One region of the Pseudarthrobacter sp. TRD_SC_9 genome, then DNA from elsewhere that is predicted to be linked to it. Evidence: predicted binding sites of a transcription regulator. Region 1 holds the regulator's gene; each other region holds the start of a gene.
The links. The regulator HrcA, encoded in region 1, represses chaperone genes, less so after heat shock. The targets are predictions, from matches to a motif close to TTNGCACTCGNNNNNNNCGAGTGCNAA.

Region 1 (6,361 bases):
GTTGGCGAAGTGGGGTACCTGATTACCGGAGTGAAGGACGTCCGGCAGTCAAAGGTGGGCGACACCATCACAAACCTTGCCAAGCCGGCGACGGAATCCCTCGCCGGTTACTCCGATGCCAAGCCCATGGTGTTCTCTGGCCTGTACCCGCTGGATGGCACGGACTATCCTGTGCTTCGTGATGCGCTCGAGAAACTGATGCTCAACGATGCCGCGCTGGTCTACGAGCCGGAAACGTCCGCAGCACTGGGGTTCGGCTTCCGTGTTGGCTTCCTGGGCCTGCTGCACCTGGAAATCACCCGTGAGCGGCTCGAACGTGAATACAACCTGGACCTGATCTCCACCGCTCCCAACGTGGAGTACCAGGTGACCCTGGAGGACAAAAAGGTCATCCATGTGACCAACCCCAGCGAATACCCAACCGGCAAAGTCGCCGAGGTCCGTGAACCCATGGTTTCTGCCACCATCCTGGCTCCCAGCGACTTCGTAGGCGCCATCATGGAACTGTGCCAGAGCCGACGCGGCGTACTGGGTGGTATGGATTACCTCTCCGAGGACCGGGTGGAAATCCGGTACCGCCTGCCGCTGGCGGAAATCGTCTTTGACTTCTTCGACATACTCAAGTCCAAGACCCGCGGTTATGGTTCGCTGGACTGGAAGGCCGACGGCGACCAGGTGGCAGACCTGGTGAAGGTGGACATCATGCTCCAGGGCGAGCAGGTGGATGCCTTCAGCGCCATCACCCACCGGGAAAAGGCTTATGCCTACGGTGTGATGATGACCGGCAAGCTCCGGGAACTCATTCCCAGGCAGCAGTTCGAGGTGCCCATTCAGGCCGCAATCGGGTCCAGGATTATTGCCCGCGAGAGCATCCGCGCCATCCGTAAGGACGTGCTGGCCAAGTGCTACGGCGGCGACATCACCCGTAAGCGCAAGCTGCTGGAAAAGCAGAAGGAAGGCAAGAAGCGCATGAAGATGGTGGGCCGCGTCGAGGTTCCCCAGGAAGCGTTTATTGCCGCCCTGACCACCGACGAATCCAAGGACAAGGCAAAGAAGTAGTGTTCCTGCTGTATCCGCTCCCGGACTCCGGGCAGGCCGGCCGGCATGCCTAGCGCCCTTCCGCTCGGAGACCCGGCACCTGCTGACGGACTGCTGCCCGCGCAGGTGCTGGACGGCGTCGATACCCGCAGCTTCGGGCTGTACGTTCACATCCCGTTCTGCGCCGTCCGCTGCGGCTACTGTGACTTCAACACCTACACGGCTACCGAGCTGGGCGGCGGTGCGTCCCAGGACGCCTACGCTTCCACGGCCATGTCGGAATTGGAGTTTGCTTCCAGAGCGCTGGCGGGGTCGGGGCTGCCGGCCCGGCCGCTCAACTCCGTGTTTTTTGGCGGCGGAACCCCCACGCTGTTGCCTGCAGAGGACCTCGCACGCATCCTGAAAGCCGCCGTTGCCCATTGGGGCCTGGTCCCCGGGGCCGAGGTCACCACCGAAGCCAACCCGGATTCCGTATCGCTCGAATCTCTGCAGTTGCTTGCCGATGCCGGCTTCACCCGGGTGTCGTTCGGCATGCAGTCGGCTGTTCCGCACGTCCTGAAGGTCCTGGATCGGACCCACACTCCCAGCCGAGTCCCGCTTGCTGTGCAGTGGGCCCGCCAGGCGGGGCTCGCTGTCAGCCTTGACCTGATCTATGGCACGCCGGGGGAGTCGCTGGCGGACTGGCGGCTCTCGGTCGAAACTGCGCTCTCCTACGGCCCGGACCACATCAGCGCCTATGCCCTGATTGTGGAGGAGGGGACGAAGCTCGCAGCCCAGATCCGGCGCGGCGAGGTTCCCGGAATCGACGACGACGACCACGCAGCCAAGTACGAACTCGCGGATGAGCTGATCACTGCCGCAGGCCTGGGCTGGTACGAGGTCAGCAACTGGGCGCGCGGCCCGGAGCAGCAATGCCGGCACAACCTCGCGTACTGGCGTGGTGATGACTGGTGGGGGATCGGGCCAGGTGCCCACTCGCACGTCGGTGGTGTGCGCTGGTGGAACGTCAAGCACCCCACCGCCTATGCAGGCCGGCTCGCTGCTGGTTCCTCGCCGGCCGCCGGACGGGAAACGCTCGACGCCGGAACCAGGAACGTCGAGCGCGTCCTCCTGGAGGCGCGCCTTGCATCAGGGCTGGAGATCGAATCCCTGGGCAGCGGACGGCAGGCGATTGCCGGGCTCATTGCCGATTCACTGATCGACCCGGCCGAGGCTTTTGCAGGCAAGCTGCTACTGACGCTTAAAGGCAGGTTGCTGGCTGACGCCGTCGTCCGCCGAATTTTGCCCGACTGACACGTTGCCGGCTGAAATCGGCCGGGGTTGATTACTACTTGATCAGGCGCAGGTTGTACTGGTAGCGGTGCGGCTGGCCCCGGTTAACGTGGATGCCGGCGGAAACCGAGAAGCATGTCAGGGTGATCCAGATCAGCGTGGCGATGACGGCAAAGAGGTTGCCGATTCCCGGAATGAACAGCAGCAGGTTGGCCAGAACGGCAGCGACTGTGGGCGGAAGCGTAAAGTTGAGGGCTTCTTTGGACTCCTGCGCCGTAAAGGGCCCACGGTCCTTGAAGATCAGGTAAATCACCAGCGACGGAATGCAGCCCAGGATCCCGCCGAAGTGGGCGAGCGTTGCCCACTGGCGGTCCTCGTTCGCGGTCAGCGGGAGGGCGTTCGCGGGCACGCCGTGATACTCGGGACTGCCACTGGCGGGCTGGGTGTCCCTGTTGTCGCGCGCGTTCTCTGCCACGGTTATGTCCTTTTCGGTGCTGCGGAGGGTGTTAGTGCAAGAATACTTGGTGATTCACGGTTCCCTTGCAGCGGCCATCAGGGTGCCGTGAGGAAATCGATGACTTCTTCCACCCGCCCGAGCAGCGACGCTTCAAGATCGGCATAGCTGGTCACCGCGGACAGCAACTTCTGCCAGCCCAGCCCGATGTCCTCCTTGGTGGAATGCGGCCAGCCGAAAGCTGCGAGAATGCCGGTCTTCCAGTCCTGGCCGCGGGGCACCACCGGCCACGCAGGTATACCCAGGACCGCCGGCCGGATTGCCTGCCACACGTCGACATAAGGGTGGCCAACAATCAGTACGTTGCCAGCCGCGCCGGGGGAGCCCATCACGTCACTTGCGATCCGCGATTCCTTGGAGTCCGGAACCAGATGGTCCACCAGGATGCCGAGCCGGCGGCCGGGGCCGGGGCCAAAGGCCGTGACAGCGCCCGGGAGATCGTCGATGCCATGCAGCGGTTCGACGACGATTCCTTCCGCCCGGAGGTCATCGCCCCAGACCTTCTCCACGAGTTCGGCGTCGTGCTTTCCCTCGACCCAGATCCGGCTGGCCTTTGCCACCTGGGCGCGTTGTCCGGCAACGCGCACCGAACCGGAAGCGGTTCTTTGGCTGCCGGTTCTTGCTCCTGCTGTTCCCGCAGTGCGGGGAACCGGCGGGTCGAGCCTGATGGGCTGGCCCTCCAGGAGGAAGCCGTAACCCAGCTTGAAGGATCGAGGCTTGCCGCGCCGGTCCTCCAGCACCACCAAGTGCATCCCGCCGGATTTTTCCACCCGCGTTACGGCTCCCACCCAGCCCGATTGCACTTCCTCAAGGACCATGCCCCGTTCCACCGGGACGGCGGGAAGTTCTGTCCGCGCCGGCGCGGACAGATCCTGCGGACCCCAATTCTGGTACTGCATCCTGGTTTCCAGCCTCACGCCACATACCGGGCGGATTTCGCCCGGAGCGGTACCAATGCTAACAACGCGGCGAGTCATATTAGACTGGCACTTGGGCATGTCGAGTGCTAACACCCTCGCAGCCATCAGCAATACACCAGTCATGAGCGACCATCGAACGGAGGTAGACAATGAGCGATCCACGCAAACTGGAGGTACTGCGGGCCATAGTGGAGGACTACGTCCACTTCCGCGAACCGGTGGGATCAAAAGCGCTGGTTGAACGCCACCACCTTGGCGTATCCAGCGCCACCATCCGCAATGACATGGCGGCGTTGGAGGACGAAGGGCTTATAACGGCCCCTCATACCAGCGCAGGCCGCGTACCCACGGACAAGGGCTACCGGCTCTTCGTCGACCAGATTTCGGCGGTTAAACCGTTATCTCCGGCAGAGCGCCGGGCCATCCAGACGCTCCTTGAGGGCTCGAACGATCTCGACGACGTTCTGGACCGGACCGTGCGGCTGCTGTCGCAGCTGACCAACCAGGTTGCAGTGGTCCAGTACCCTCAGCAAAGCCGGGCGCAGGTGAGGCACATTGAATTTGTGCTGCTGGCCCCGCGCCGGGTGCTGGTGGTCCTGATCGCCACGACAGGAAAGGTGGAACAACGGGTCATCGATGTCGGTTCCGATATCGGTGAGGAGGGCCTCGCAGCCCTCCGGGCCGGTTTCCTTTCGGCCACCCACGGCACGCTGCTCAGTCAGCTCCCGCAGACGCTGCCTGCCGCCGTCGCTGCGGCTGCTCCCGTCCACCGTGCTGCCGCCAATACGCTGGCGCAGGGACTGGAAGCACTCGCGCAGGGCAGCAGGGAAGAACGGATGGTCATGGCCGGAACAGCGAACCTCGCCCGTTCCAACGTCGACTTTCCGCTGAGCATCGGGCCGGTCCTGGAAGCCCTGGAAGAGCAGGTGGTCATGCTCAGGCTCCTCAGCGAGATGGCCCAGGATCCCCGCGGTGTCGCCGTCAGTATCGGACGGGAGAACCCTTACGACGGCCTGGCAGAGGCTTCCGTGGTCGCCACGGCGTATGGACCTGACAGTTTGGCAAAAATTGGCGTCCTGGGACCCACCCGCATGGATTATCCCACCACCATGGCTGCCGTTCGGGCCGTGGCGCGCTATCTTTCGCGCATTCTTGGACCGTAGGGTCCGCAGCATCTTCGAAGTAAAGCTTGACAACAGGAAGAGAAATCAGACTTGAGCAGCCACTACGACGTCCTTGGGGTTTCACCGGAAGCCACCGGGGAGGAAATCAAGAAGGCTTACCGAAAGCTGGCACGGACACTTCACCCGGACGTCAACCCGGGTGAGGACGCCTCTGACCGGTTCAAGGCCGTCACGCACGCCTACGAGGTTCTTTCCGATCCGCAGAAGCGCCGGGTCTACGACACCACCGGTAACGAGAACGGCACCGACAACGGCTTTGGCGGAGGCCAGTACGCTGGCCAGGGCTTCGCGTTCCAGGACATTTTTGACACCTTCTTCGGTGCCGGTGGCACGGCCGGACCCGCCTCCAGGGTGCGTCGTGGTCAGGACGCCTTGATCAGCGTCCGCATTGACCTCCGGGACGCCGTGTTCGGCGTCAACAAGAAGCTGGAAGTGGATACCGCCGTCGTGTGCCCCACGTGCGATGGCAGCTGCTGCCGCGAGGGCACCTCCCCGGAACGCTGCGACGTCTGTGGCGGCAGCGGCCAGATCCAAAGGGCGGTCCGGTCCATCCTGGGTCAGGTTATGACGGCGGCACCGTGCGGCAGTTGCGAGGGCTTCGGTACCGTGATCAAGGATCCCTGCAACGAATGCAACGGCCAGGGGCGGATCAGGAGCCGCAGATCCATCACCATTAAGGTTCCGGCGGGTGTAGCCACCGGTACCCGCATCCAGCTCTCAGGGCAGGGTGAAGCCGGGCCGGCAGGCGGTCCGGCCGGTGACCTTTATGTCGAGATCCGCGTAAATAGCGATTCCACCTACGTCCGGGATGGCGACGATCTCCACGCCACCCTCAACATCCCCATGACCGCTGCGGCCCTTGGGACGGAAATCAGCCTCGAGACCTTCGACGGCCTGCAGGAGATCGACGTCAAGGCCGGCACGCAGTCCGGTGAAATCATTACGCTTCGTGGACTCGGCGTCACGCACTTGCGCGGCTACGGCCGTGGCGACCTGAAGGTGCACCTCCAGGTAGAGACTCCAACGAGGCTCGATGCCACCCAGGAGGACCTCCTGCGCCAGTTGGCGAAGCTTCGCGGCGAGCAGTTCACTGAGGGGAAACTCGCGGCCAGTGGAGGCGTGTTCGCTAAGCTGCGTGACCGGCTGGGCAACCTCTAGCAATGACCAATCCTGTCTTCTTCACCCCCAAGGGTGCTCTTGCGGACGTCCGGCCAGGTTCTACGTTCGTCCTGGAGGGCCCGGAGGCAAGGCATGCGGTGACCGTCAAGAGACTTGCCGTAGGCGAGCCGGTTGACCTCGCCGACGGCAGTGGCAACCGCATCAGCGGAACAGTGGCCACTGCCGCCCCCGGGGAGTTGAGCGTCGACTGCCTCACGGTGACCGTTGAGCCCGAACCAGCACTCCGGTTGGTGTTGGTGCAGGCACTTGCCAAA
Region 2 (6,361 bases), 1.0 Mb from region 1:
GGACCCGGCCCTGGAGTAGCTTCGGTAGGTCAGCAGGATAGCGCTGGTGCCGATGCGGTCGGCCCCGAGAATATCCAACCGGAGCTTCTCCCCTGGGTCCTCCTCCAGTTCCATCATGATCGCGTCCCGGCTCCACATCCGCCCCGATGCGCCGATCTCAAGGTAATCCGGGTGCAGCAGCACGCCCGTCCGCCCGATGTCCCCGCGGACCTCAGGAAGAAGCAACTCGCGCTCCAGAGCCTCCACCAAGGCTTCGGGTTTTTCCACTGCCGGGGCCAGGCCGGCGGCGGCCTCGCGTTCGAGTTCACTGAACAGGTCGTCGGCGTAAGGCTCCTGGCCGGGCGGGGCCTTGCGTGCTGAGCTTCCTGGCCTGATCCCTGCTGCTGACGTTGCCGGGGCCTGTGAATTGGCGCCTTGCGAGCGCGATGTCGTGAGCCCAGCGGGCGTCAAGGGACGCCCGGTTGCCGGTGAGGACGGGAACCCAGGGCCGCGGCGTGGCTCTATTCCCTGCTGGTATGCGGTGGCGGCGCCCCTGGCTCGCTCGTCGGCGGCTTCGTTGAGATCGTGGCCGGCGTGGCCCTTAACCCATTCGAAAGTATATTTGCGTCCCTTGAGTGCCCGGTCGATGTCCTGGAGCAATTCCACGTTCAGGACCGGCTTTCCGTCAGCCTTCCGCCAGCCCTTGCGCTTCCATCCCGGCATCCATTTGGTCACCGAATTGATGACGTACTGACTGTCACAGAGGATGTGCAATTCCTCCTCCGGAAGGTGTTCGGTGGCACGGAAGAGGTCCAGCACCGCCATGAGCTCGCCCTGGTTATTCGTACCGTGCGGCCAGCCACCGGCGCGCCAGCAGTTGTCATCCACATACCAGGCCCATCCGGCGGGACCGGGATTTCCCAAAGCCGAACCGTCGGCTGCTGCAGTAATCGTCACCGGACCATCCTGCCAGACGCGGACCGCCCATTGCCCCAGAAAACGTTTACTCAAATCTCTTGACGCAGCCCGCCGATAGCGGCAGAATCGAGAAACCACAACGAGAAACCGTTTTCTCATTTAGCTTTGAGCATCACCAGGAAGGCATATCAATGAAGATTCCAAACCTGAGCCGGAGGAAATTCCAATTCGGCGCAATAGCGGTGGCAGTTTCGCTGCTGGCCAGCGGCTGTGGTGCAGCCAGTGGCTCGAACGCCAATGAGGAAGTCACCCTGCGGTTTGCCTGGTGGGGTAACGAATACCTCAACGCGCAGACGGAAAAGGTCATCTCGGCCTTCGAAGCGGCAAACCCCACCATCAAGATCGAATCCGAACCCGGAGAGTGGAGCAGTTATTGGGACAAGCTGGCCACCAAGACGGCGGCCAACGATGCGCCGGACGTCATCCAGATGGACCAGAAGTACATCGCCGAATACGGCGGCCGCGGAGCCCTTCTGGATCTTGCCAAGCAGGACGGCATAGACACCTCCAAGCTGTCCGAGGAGGCATTGACTTCGGGGCAGTACGACGGCGCCCAATACGGCCTCAGCACCGGACAGAACGCGTACGTCATCATGGCGAACACTAAGGTCTTCGAAGCAGCCGGCGTCCCACTTCCCGACGACACCACGTGGACCTGGGATGATTTTGTGGACATCGCGGCCAAGATCAGCGCCTCCGGTGACGGCAGCACTTACGGGGCAGCCTACGGAAGCAACGAAGCCGATCTCATCATCTGGCTGCGGCAGCACGGAGAAAACCTCTACTCACCCGAGGGCAAGCTGGATTTCGACACCGCAACGGCAGCGTCCTTCTGGGAGCGACTGAAGGAACAGCGGGATTCGAAAGCCAGTCCGCCAGCCACGGTAGCCACCGAGGATGCCGGCGCCGGCCTGGAGGAAAGTCTCTTCGGCACCAACCGCGTGGGCATGGCCTGGTGGTGGACCAACCAGCTGGGCTCCCTCGAAGCGACCACCGGCAACAGCATCAAGATGCTGCGGGCACCGAGCGCTGACGGCGAGGCTGCGGACAACGGCATGTACTACAAGCCCACCATGTTCTGGTCGGCTTCCTCGCGCAGCAAGCACCCGGAAGCCGCTGCCAAGTTCATCGACTACCTGACGAACAGCCCCGAGGCCGGGGCGATTCTGATGACGGACCGCGGCGTGCCCACCAACTCCGAAATCGTCGAGAGCATCACTGCCTCGCTGAAGCCGGCCGATACCACGGTGGTGTCCTTCCTGACAGAGATCGAGCCGGACATGAAGGAAGCACCGCCGGTCCCGCCGGTAGGTGCGGGCAGCGTGCAGAACGTCATCAAGCGCTACACCGATGAGGTTCTCTACGACAGGCTCACCCCGCAGGCCGCCGCCGAAGCCTTCAAGAAGGAAGTTGAAGCCATGATTGCCGGCGCCAGTAAGTAGCTGCACTCCGGAATCCAGCTAACGAGCCAACAAAAAAAGCGGCTCCCTCCTCACTTCAGAAGAGGGAGCCGCTTTTGTGTCCGGTAGCAGGTCCGGTAGGAGAGGCTAGAAGCCGCCCATACCGCCCATGCCACCCATGTCGTCGCCGCCCGCGGGGGCAGCGTTCTTCTCGGGCTTGTCAGCAACAACGGCCTCGGTGGTGAGGAACAGGCCGGCAATGGAGGCGGCGTTCTGCAGTGCAGAGCGGGTCACCTTGACCGGATCGTTGATGCCGGCAGCCAGCAGGTCGACGTACTCGCCGGTTGCAGCGTTCAGGCCGTGGCCTGCGGGCAGGCCGCGGACCTTGTCCACCACAACACCGGGCTCGAGGCCGGCGTTGAAGGCGATCTGCTTCAGCGGGGCGTCGATGGCAACGCGGACGATGTTCGCACCGGTTGCTTCGTCACCCGTCAGGTTCAGGTTCGCGAACGCCTTGGCGCCGGCCTGGATGAGGGCAACGCCACCACCAGCGACGATGCCTTCCTCAACAGCAGCCTTCGCGTTGCGGACGGCGTCCTCAATGCGGTGCTTGCGTTCCTTGAGCTCAACTTCGGTTGCGGCACCGGCCTTGATGACTGCAACGCCGCCGGCCAGCTTGGCCAGGCGTTCCTGCAGCTTCTCACGGTCGTAGTCCGAATCGGAGTTTTCGATCTCGGCGCGGATCTGGGAAACGCGGCCGGCAATCTGGTCGGCGTCGCCGGCACCTTCAACGATGGTGGTCTCGTCCTTGGTGACAACAACCTTGCGTGCCTGGCCCAGGAGCTCCAGGCCGGCGTTCTCAAGCTTGAGGCCGACTTCCTCGGAGATGACCTGGCCACCGGTGAGGATGGCGATGTCGGCGAGCTGGGCCTTCCGGCGGTCACCGAAGCCCGGAGCCTTGACGGCAACAGACTTGAAGGTGCCGCGGATCTTGTTCACGATCAGCGTGGCCAGGGCCTCGCCTTCGATGTCCTCGGCGATGATCAGCAGCGGCTTATTGGACTGCATGACCTTTTCGAGGACAGCAACCAGTTCCTTGACGTTGGAGATCTTGGAGTTGACGATCAGGATGTACGGATCCTCAAGGACCGTTTCCTGGCGCTCGGCGTCCGTGACGAAGTAGGCGGAGATGTAACCCTTGTCGAAGCGCATGCCTTCGGTGAGTTCCAGCTCCAGGCCGAAGGTGTTGGACTCCTCGACCGTGATGACGCCTTCCTTGCCGACCTTGTCCAGGGCTTCGGCAATGAGGGCACCGATTTCATCGTCACCGGCCGAGATCGAGGCAGTAGCGGCGATCTCTTCCTTGGTTTCGATTTCCTTGGCGGAGGCCAGGAGTTCGGTGGTGACGGCGTCTACGGCCTTTTCGATGCCGCGCTTGAGGGACAGCGGGTCCGCGCCGGCGGCTACGTTGCGCAGGCCTTCCTTGACGAGGGCCTGGGCCAGGACGGTTGCGGTGGTGGTGCCGTCGCCTGCGACGTCATCCGTCTTTTTGGCAACTTCCTTGACCAGCTCGGCGCCGATCTTCTCGTAAGGATCGTCCAGCTCGATCTCCTTGGCGATGGAAACACCATCGTTGGTGATCGTGGGGGCGCCCCACTTCTTTTCGAGGACGACGTTGCGGCCACGCGGGCCGAGGGTGACCTTAACGGCGTCGGCGAGGATGTTCAGGCCCCGCTCAAGGCCGCGGCGTGCCTCTTCATCAAATGCAATGATCTTGGCCATAACGGCAGTAGTCCTTTCGGGACAGTCGTTAAGAATGGACCGTTGCTGAAGTGCCCGCGACGGACGATCCTTCGCCGCCGGCCTCTGTATGCCGACGGTTGCGGGATCTCACCCAGCAAGGTGTTTTCTTTCGCCCCCGGTCCAGCAGCGGATGCGGACCGGAAGAACCGGCCAACATTTAGCAGTCTGCACGCGGGAGTGCTAACTCAATAATTAGCACTCCCCCGGTGAGAGTGCAAGCAGCCGAACCCCGTAAGGCCCGGAACCGGGCGGCAGTTCGCTGCTGGCGATCACCGCCTGCGCGGCATCAAGTCACCCACCGGTGCGGGCTGAAGATTCCTGGCCGGAGAGGGTCGCTTTGTTATCCGGCCCATAAGTGAAGGTCATGTAGCTGGCCGAGGTGACGTCGCCGTTCTCATCAAATGCCACCGGACCTGACTGGCCGTCGTAATCCACCTCAGATCCGGAATCCAGGGACTCGCGGCACTCTGCGAAGGAGGTGCATACCTTCCGATCGGCACCGGTACCGGCCCCGCCCCCTGAAACGGCGATGAGGCCTGCTGCAATCGACTTCCCGGCGTCGTCTTCCCTGGCCTCGGCAGCAAGCGCAGCAAGGATGACTGCATCATAGCTCTCGGCCGCGAACGTCAGGTCCACCAGATCCTGGTCAACGGACAGCAGCCGGTCCTGGAATTCGGCCGTGGGGAAGACGCCCGGAAGCACTGCGCGGGCACCTTCCAGCGTGCCCTTCGCCAGCCCGGTTTCAAACTGGTCAAAAGCAGCGTCAGCGAGCAGCAGCTTCGCGCCGGAGATTCCGGCATTCTTCAGTTCCGCCAGGGCTCCCTGGGAACCTTCACGGGCGATGACGACGACGGCGTCCGCGGCGGCGTCGCGGATCTTGGCGGCGGCGTCGGCTGCTTCGCCCGGCGCGAATTCCACGATGACAGGCGTGCCCAGTCCGGAGTCCTCCGCAACGGCGGCTACGGCGTCGGAAACGGCCTTGCCGTAACTGCCCTCCTGCGCGATGACTGCCAGGCTCTTGGCTCCGGTGTCCCTGGCTAGCTTGACCAGCACTGGTGCCTGGGCAATATCGGCAGCTGCCGTGCGGAAGTAGTAGCCGCCCGACTTGTAGCTGCTGAGACCTGAGGAAGTATTTGCCGGGGAGATCAAAGTGATGCCGGCGCGGGAGAGGACGTCGATGGCGGCTGGGGCGTTGCCGGAATCGGTGGGGCCAATAACAACATCGGCCTTGGTGTCAGCGAGTTTGCGGGCCTGGGCCGCAGGGTCACCCGTGGGCGTTTCCAGGAGCTCCACCGGCTTGCCCTTGTGGCCGCCCGCTGCGTTGATGTCCTTGACAGCCAGTTCCACAGCCGCGCGCTGGGCGTCATTGAGGAAGGACTGATCGCCGGCATTGTCCAGGATCACGCCGATCCGCAGGGTGCCGTCACCACTGGCTTCAACATCCGCCATACGGGCATTACCGGCGACCCCGCTGCATGCCGTCACGGTCAGGACCAGGGCGCCCGACAGTCCAAGGGCGCAGCTACGCAGAGCAGGAATCACGGGGCCGGCCGGACGCTTTCGGCCTGCGGGCCTTTTTCGCCTTCGCCGACTTCAAGCTCGACCCGCTGGCCCTCTTCCAGGGCGCGGTAGCCTTCACCCTGGATGGCAGACCAGTGGACAAAGACGTCATTCCCGGAGCCATCCACTGAGATGAAGCCGTAGCCTTTTTCGGCGTTGAACCATTTAACGGTTCCCAATGCCATGGTCTCCAACTTTCACGTAGCTCGCGGATCAAGACTTGAGGCTACTTTAGCCAGCGGCGAGAGGTGTCCAGGAGGTTCCCACGCGGCCGGTCGGCAATAGTTATTCAGGCGTAATCCGGAACGGCTTACTGGTATCCCGGTCCCAGTACAACCACCAGCGGAAGCCGGAATTCGGCGCTTTCAACCACCGTGGAAATGCCCAGCAATCCCGCCAATGCCTGGGCATTGGCCAGCTGCGCGGGACCGGTATAGAAGACAACTGATGTCTGCTGTGGGGCGCCGCCCCAGTTGCCTACTTCGGCGAGGGCCCAGCCGTCCGTCTGCACTACGGCGCCCACCTGGCCGGCCAGGCCGCCCACTCCGGCACCGTTGAAGACGGCTACCGGTTGGGTCTTGTCAACGGCTGCAGCGACCTCCGATGGTGTTGGCTCCGGTTCCGCAGACGGCTCACCTTCG
Region 3 (6,361 bases), 740 kb from region 1:
CAGGTTTTGGCCGCACCCCGCATGGCCGCGCCCTGCACGGGTTTGGACCCCTGTCAGCCGAGGGCGGTCGGGCGAAGTTTGCACTGGCCATGACTCGCGCCCGGCGCTCCATGCACGTCCTGAGCTGCTTCCGGCCCGAAGACCTGGACCGGACCCGGCTGAGCCACGGTGCCGTTGATCTGTACGAGCTGCTGGACCGGGAAATTGCCGGAAACTCTGACTTGGGAAGCCCTGTCTCCCGTGCGGCGGCGAGCGAGCAGTCGTTGGGCGCCGATCCTTTGGTCGCCGACCTCGCTGAACGCCTTCGGGCCCGCGGAGCCAGGGTCTGGCACCAGTACGACGGCGTCCTGGACGTTGCCGCTGCAGCGGATCCCCTTAGCACCATGGGCAAGGACGACAGCGAGATCCCGCGGCCGGCTGCTATTGAATCTGATGGCACGGAACGGTACCGGGCCATGAGTGTGCGTGAACGGAGCCGCCTGCGCCCGCAACTGTTGGAGCGACTAGGCTGGCGCTACATGCCACTGTGGACCATTGAAGTCTTTACGGATCCTTCCTCCTGTGCTGACCGCATCGCGGGTTATCTTGGATTGGAGAACGTTCCCGTAACAGCCCGGCATGGCGCTGCGGGCGGGTTCTTCGATGACGACGTTGAGCGCCTGACGCTGGAAAGCGCCGCGAACGACCACGCCGCCGTGCAGTCAGGCAGCCAGCAGGGCGGCCGACGCCAGCGCCAGGGCCATCAGTCGGCGGCCGCCGGACACGGCCATCACGAAAAGCGCGAACCAGCCGGCCAGGATGAAGAGGCCGGCCGGAAGGATCACATCATGAACCAGCAGCACGCGAACGACGCCGATGCTTCCGCCACCGAAGCTTCAGCAGTTCCGGCAAGCACAGGAGCCGCGCAGGAATCAGGCCCCTCCGAAGCTGCCACCTCCGCAGCTTCCTCGTCCGCAGCCTCTGACGGGGAACCGGCAGTCGGGCAGGATTCGGATCGTCAGCCGCTCCACGCCGTGAGCCTGGTTCCGAACAAAGCCGCCGAGGATGATCCTCGGCGTTGGGGTGACACCTCGGACCACGATCACGACGCCTGGCTGCGGGAGCAGAAGCCGCCGCACTGGGGCTAGGCACTGAAGGGGTGCGGTACTTACGGGCCCGCGCCAACCATCACAAAGAACAGCTTTCCCTGGCTGGAGGCTCCGGCCAGCCGCCCGGCCTGGGCGGGGCTGGCAGCTACCACCACCAGTCCTTCGGTCTCACCTGATCCCAGCCATTCGCTGCTTTCGCCGCCCTTGCCTGAGGTCCATAGGACGGCCACGCCTTCTGCAAGAACCTCCGAAGGCACGCCGCTGCCGTAGCCTCCGTCTGAAGATTTGACGATGTTCACCAGCTGGCCGGGGGACAGGAGCTGGATGGACGCAGGGTCCGCCATTCTCAGCGGAACTGCGGCAGAGCCCTCCGGTGCTCCGGCAAGGAGGCCCTGGCCCACTAGCTGGGCCGTGGTAAGGATTTGGCTCTGAAGGACCGGTGAGGCCAGTTGCTTTCCTGTGAGGGCAGGCAGTTCGGTGAACGTCCCGTCCACCAGGAGCTCCGGGGGAACGCTTAACTGCCTCAGATCCGTGGCGCCAAGGGTGGCGCCTGCCGGGAGGTCACGTGCCGCGGCGAGAACCGTGGCTGTACTGATGGGAGCGGGCGTGAGCTGGTGAACTGTCAGCCCGGCAGCCAGGGATAACAACATTGCTATGGCAAGACGGCGCCTGCCCCGAAGCCAACCAAGAATGCCGGCGGGTGAGTGGTGTCGGGTGCCGGCCGCACGATTGCCGGGTCCCCGGAATCGAGACTGCAGGATTTTTAGGGCCTGCGTTCTGGAGGCGCTTGGGAGGGGACGTTGCAATGCTGCCGGGCTATGGGAAGCCCAGGTATCCGAAGGGCGCACCCGGCGACGGGGAGCAGCATCCGGCTGCGGGTCTGCTGGCGTGTACGGGAAGACTGGCATACAGGAACCGTAGGTCCGCGTACCGCACCTGCTGAAGGGGTCCGACGTCGTATGTGGATAACCCGTGGTGTTGTGAATAGCCCGGAAGCAGAAAGCTGCCCCAGGTGAAGGCAGGGCGCCTAGCCCGCCGTTGCCGCCGCTGCAGCAGGGGCAGGGGCAGGGGCAGGTGACGGAGCCGCAGGCGCGCCGGAGGCGCCAGCCGGGGCTGCGGAAACAGTGCTGCCCTTCGAATCGCGCGAATCGGTGCGGTAGAAGCCGCTGCCCTTGAAGACGACGCCGACGCTGTTGAACTTCTTGCGCAGGGAGCCCTGGCATTCAGGGCATTCGGTCAGTGTGCTGTCAGTGAAAGACTGAAAGATGTCGAAGTCGTTACCGCAATCTTTGCAGGCATATGCATACGTGGGCACTGATGATCCTCCTCTGGGGCAAACGTAAGGTCCTGCCTGCCGGCGCCGGGGATCTCTCCACAGCCTTAGCAGTCTCAGGGCCTGAGTGCTAATTCTAGCACTGGACGGGCCGGGCCCGTCTAGAAAAAGGCGACGAGTCCACCGGGGGTCAAGGCTGCCTGAACCTTCACGTCGAACGTTTCGGCGGGGATGGTGCCGGCGGGCAGGACTTCGTCGTCGTAAACAACAGCAATGGTGGGCGGGATATTTCCCTGCTCCCGGAGCGGGGCCAGGAAGGAATCGTAATATCCACCCCCCTGGCCGATCCTGTTGCCGGACCGGTCGACGGCGGTGGCCGGCAGGATAATTCCGGCCAGTCCCGTCACTCCCGGGCGGCCCGACGTGGCAGCCTCCAGATCCAGCCGTTGACCAACCGGTTCCATCACCGGGGCGAAGCGGCTGCGGGCAAACGTGGAGTGCGGGGTCCATTCCACCCAAAGCAGGCGGCGGCCAGGTTCGCAGACGGGCAGCAGCACGGTGTAGCCGTTGGCGTGTAAGGACTCCAGGAGGGCGCCGGTGGCCGGTTCGGTGCCCACGCCGAGGTAGACGGTGAAGGAGGTAAACCCGGGACGGGCAACCGTCCGGGCCCATGCCAGCCCATGCCGTGCAATGCCAGCGCCTTGGGCTTCCCGGTCCTGGCCAGCGTGCAGGGCGCGCGCCAGGCGGTGCCGGGCCCTGATTTCGGCTTTGGCCGCGGCGGCATCGGGAGTCATTGTGCCCTCTTTCCCTGCTGTTGCTGATCTAGTACGTTTACCGGATGTCTGTGCTCTCCGTTAGATTAGTCCAGTGACTACCACTAACGCTCCAGTACGCAAGGCCGTTATCCCTGCCGCGGGACTCGGCACCAGGTTCCTGCCCGCCACCAAGGCGATGCCGAAGGAAATGCTTCCGGTTGTTGATAAGCCGGCCATCCAGTACGTGGTGGAAGAAGCCGTGTCCGTGGGACTCCACGATGTGCTGATGATCACCGGCCGGAACAAGCGGGCCCTGGAGGATCACTTCGACCGCGTGCCCACGCTGGAAGCCGCACTTGAGGCCAAGGGCGACACCGCCAAGCTCGCCTCCATCCAGGCAGCCAGCAACCTCGGTGACATCCACTACGTCCGCCAAGGCGACCCCAAGGGGCTGGGGCATGCAGTGTTGCGTGCCCAGCAGCACGTGGGTGAAGAGCCCTTCGCAGTACTCCTTGGTGATGACCTGATCGATGCCCGCGACGAACTTTTGAGCGTCATGATTGATGTCCAGGCCAAGACCGGTGGTTCGGTCGTGGCCCTGATCGAGGTGGATCCATCTCAGATCAGCGCCTACGGCTGTGCGGACATTGAAGCAATCGACGGCGAGGACTACTTCCGCATCAACAAACTGGTGGAAAAGCCGGACGTGGCAGACGCGCCGTCCAACCTGGCCGTCATTGGCCGTTACGTCCTGCACCACTCGGTGTTTTCCGTTTTGGAGAACACCGCCCCTGGCCGCGGTGATGAAATCCAGCTCACCGACGCCCTCCAGGAACTGGCAGCAGGCGAAGGCGAAGGCTATGGCGTCTACGGCGTGGTCTTCCGCGGCCGTCGTTACGACACCGGAGACAAACTGAGCTACCTGAAGGCATGTATCCAGCTCGGCATCGACAGCGATGACCTGGGACCGGGCCTGCGCGAGTGGCTGCCCGGTTTCGCTGCCGGCTTGTCTGACTAGCCTTCGGTGCGGGGCAGCCCCATCTGGCCGGTAACGCTGGAACACGGTGACCTGGTCCTGCGTCCCATTCGGTACCGGGACCAAAAAGAGTGGATGCATGTTCGGTCACTGAACTCCGAGTGGCTGGCGCCGTGGGAGGCGTCAAACCCGGCGCCTGGAGGGTGGCTGCCAGGCTACCGGCACATGGTCAGGTCGCTTAAAAGCCAGGCTGCCCAGGGGACGGCCCTTCCGTTCCTGATCACCGAGTGGACGCCCGGATACAGCAAGCCGCAGATAGTGGGCCAACTGACCGTGTCCTCCATCGTCTGGGGTTCGGCCATGATGGCCACCCTGGGGTACTGGATTGACCATCGCCGCGCCGGGCACGGAATCGTGCCCACAGCAGTGGCCATGGCTACCGACCACTGCTTCAACACCCTGGGCCTGCACCGCATGGAGATTAACATCAGGCCGGAAAACGGCCCCAGCCTGCGCGTCGTGGAGAAACTCGGCTTCCGTGACGAAGGCCTCCGCGAGCGGTTCCTGCACATTAACGGGCAATGGGCCGATCACCGTTCCTTTGCACTGACCACGGAGGAAGTTCCGGACGGCGTCCTGAAAAGGTGGCTGGACTCGCGGCGTTGAGTGCCGCCGTCGTAGTTCTTTGATCCGTTCACACACGTTCGACGCGACACACCGCTGCTAATGCCGCGGGCAGCCGCCGATTGCTCATACGGTTTTGAGTGTGGACTTTCCCCTTAGCAGCTCAGTGATTCTCGTCATCACTGTTGCGCTGTGGATTTTTTGGGTTGCCCCGCATTTCCTTCGTAACCGTCTACGCCACCAGGCGGCGGGGGAATTAACGGCGGAGAGGTTTTCCGCCCCTTCATCAGACCCGCAAGCCGGGATGGTCATGACAATGGCCTCCCAGCAGGAGACAGTCATGGACAACAGGAAAAGCACCGCACCCGAAGCCGGCGTGCCCGCAACCCGCGGCCCGGGCACGTTCCGGATCCGCTATGGCCGGTGTGCCATCGCTGCAGTAGGGCTTCTTGCGTCGTTGACCGCTGTCGTGACCGTGCTGCTCCTGGCCTTTGGTGTAGTGAGTGGTGCCGTTCCTGCCGTGGCCGCATTGATCGCTGTAGCATCCGTTGCCCTCCTGCGTACCCTCGCCGTCCGTGATCGCCGGACGAAGATGCAAAGGGCATTTGCAGATGCCATGTCCTCCGCTCCGGAAGCCACTCGGGTTTCGGTGCCACAGAAACCCGCTGCATCGCCTGCCTCGTCGGCTGCAAAAGCAGCTGAAACGTCCGCTGCTCCGTTCGACGCCGAGTCGGAACAGGAAACGGTCAAACCGTTCACACCCAACGAGCTGCGGGCCGCAGCGTTGGCTGTTGCCGTTGCTGCAGGCGATCCGTCCGCCGGGTCCAAGCCAGTCGGCCAGCCATCAGGGACACCTTGGGAGCCCGTGGAGGTACCCAAGCCCGTGTACGTGGATGCAGCAAAGGCCGAGCGTCCCGCGCCGGAGCCGCTGGAACTTCCCGAGGCACCAAAGGCCAGCGCCAAGACTCCGCTTAAGCAGTCTGCAGCCGCCGAGCCGCGGATTGCGGCGCCAGCCAAACCTTCGAGCGCGTTAAGCAACCTCGACGACGTCCTCCAGCGCCGCCGCGCCTGATCCCGGGACTCTCATAGTGCATATCTGTGTGGTGGGCGGAACCGGCCAGGTAGGCCGCGAAGTAGTGGCCCAGGCCGCGCAGCAGGGTCACCAGGTAACCGTCATCAGCCGCCACCCGCCGTCGCCCACTGACCCGGGAAGGCTCGACGGCGCCACGTACTTCGCTGCGGATGTCACCACCGGAGAAGGCCTGGAGGCCCCGCTCGCCGGGGCGGACGTCCTGATCGATTGCCTGGAGGGCAGAGCGGGGAGCGCCTTGCGTACCTATGCCGCGGGAGGATCGCGGCTGCTGGCGGCGGCGGCCGCCCAGGGCGTGGCAAGAGCCGCGGTGTTGTCCATCATCAACTGCGACCGAAGCAACAGCGCTTTCTACCGTTCCAAAGCGGCCAAGGAGGCTGTCTATGCGGCGTCCGGGCTGGCGACCGTGGTGGTGCGTGCCACCCAGTTCCACAGCCTGCTGGACATGATCTTCGCCGCTGGCAGGCCCTTGCGCCTGATCCCGGTTTTCAAGGGCACCCGCTTCCAGCCGATCGCCCCGGCGGACGTTGCCTTGGTGCTGCTGACGGAGGCCCT

Region 2: the regulator HrcA is predicted to act here: its motif matches at 4,318-4,344, upstream of groL (chaperonin GroEL).
Region 3: the regulator HrcA is predicted to act here: its motif matches at 2,469-2,495, upstream of ACWA13_RS12825 (FmdB family zinc ribbon protein).

What each region holds. Positions count from the first base shown of each region.
Region 1 covers NZ_CM143956.1:2,015,283-2,021,643, reverse strand. The annotation lists gene lepA (translation elongation factor 4) at 1-1,059, shown strand, start outside; gene hemW (radical SAM family heme chaperone HemW) at 1,105-2,331, shown strand; gene ACWA13_RS09445 (DUF4870 domain-containing protein) at 2,366-2,785, opposite strand; gene ACWA13_RS09440 (DUF3097 domain-containing protein) at 2,863-3,723, opposite strand; gene hrcA (heat-inducible transcriptional repressor HrcA) at 3,894-4,907, shown strand; gene dnaJ (molecular chaperone DnaJ) at 4,959-6,086, shown strand; gene ACWA13_RS09425 (16S rRNA (uracil(1498)-N(3))-methyltransferase) at 6,089-6,361, shown strand, end outside.
Region 2 covers NZ_CM143956.1:989,354-995,714, reverse strand. The annotation lists gene ACWA13_RS04765 (RNase H family protein) at 1-936, opposite strand, end outside; gene ACWA13_RS04760 (ABC transporter substrate-binding protein) at 1,089-2,399, shown strand; gene groL (chaperonin GroEL) at 2,505-4,139, opposite strand; gene ACWA13_RS04750 (ABC transporter substrate-binding protein) at 4,452-5,609, opposite strand; gene ACWA13_RS04745 (cold-shock protein) at 5,699-5,905, opposite strand; gene ACWA13_RS04740 (LytR C-terminal domain-containing protein) at 6,031-6,361, opposite strand, start outside.
Region 3 covers NZ_CM143956.1:2,759,546-2,765,906, reverse strand. The annotation lists gene ACWA13_RS12835 (AAA family ATPase) at 1-1,127, shown strand, start outside; gene ACWA13_RS12830 (RcpC/CpaB family pilus assembly protein) at 1,148-1,738, opposite strand; gene ACWA13_RS12825 (FmdB family zinc ribbon protein) at 2,116-2,403, opposite strand; gene ACWA13_RS12820 (5-formyltetrahydrofolate cyclo-ligase) at 2,523-3,155, opposite strand; gene galU (UTP--glucose-1-phosphate uridylyltransferase GalU) at 3,229-4,134, shown strand; gene ACWA13_RS12810 (GNAT family N-acetyltransferase) at 4,141-4,758, shown strand; gene ACWA13_RS12805 (hypothetical protein) at 5,057-5,788, shown strand; gene ACWA13_RS12800 (SDR family oxidoreductase) at 5,805-6,361, shown strand, end outside.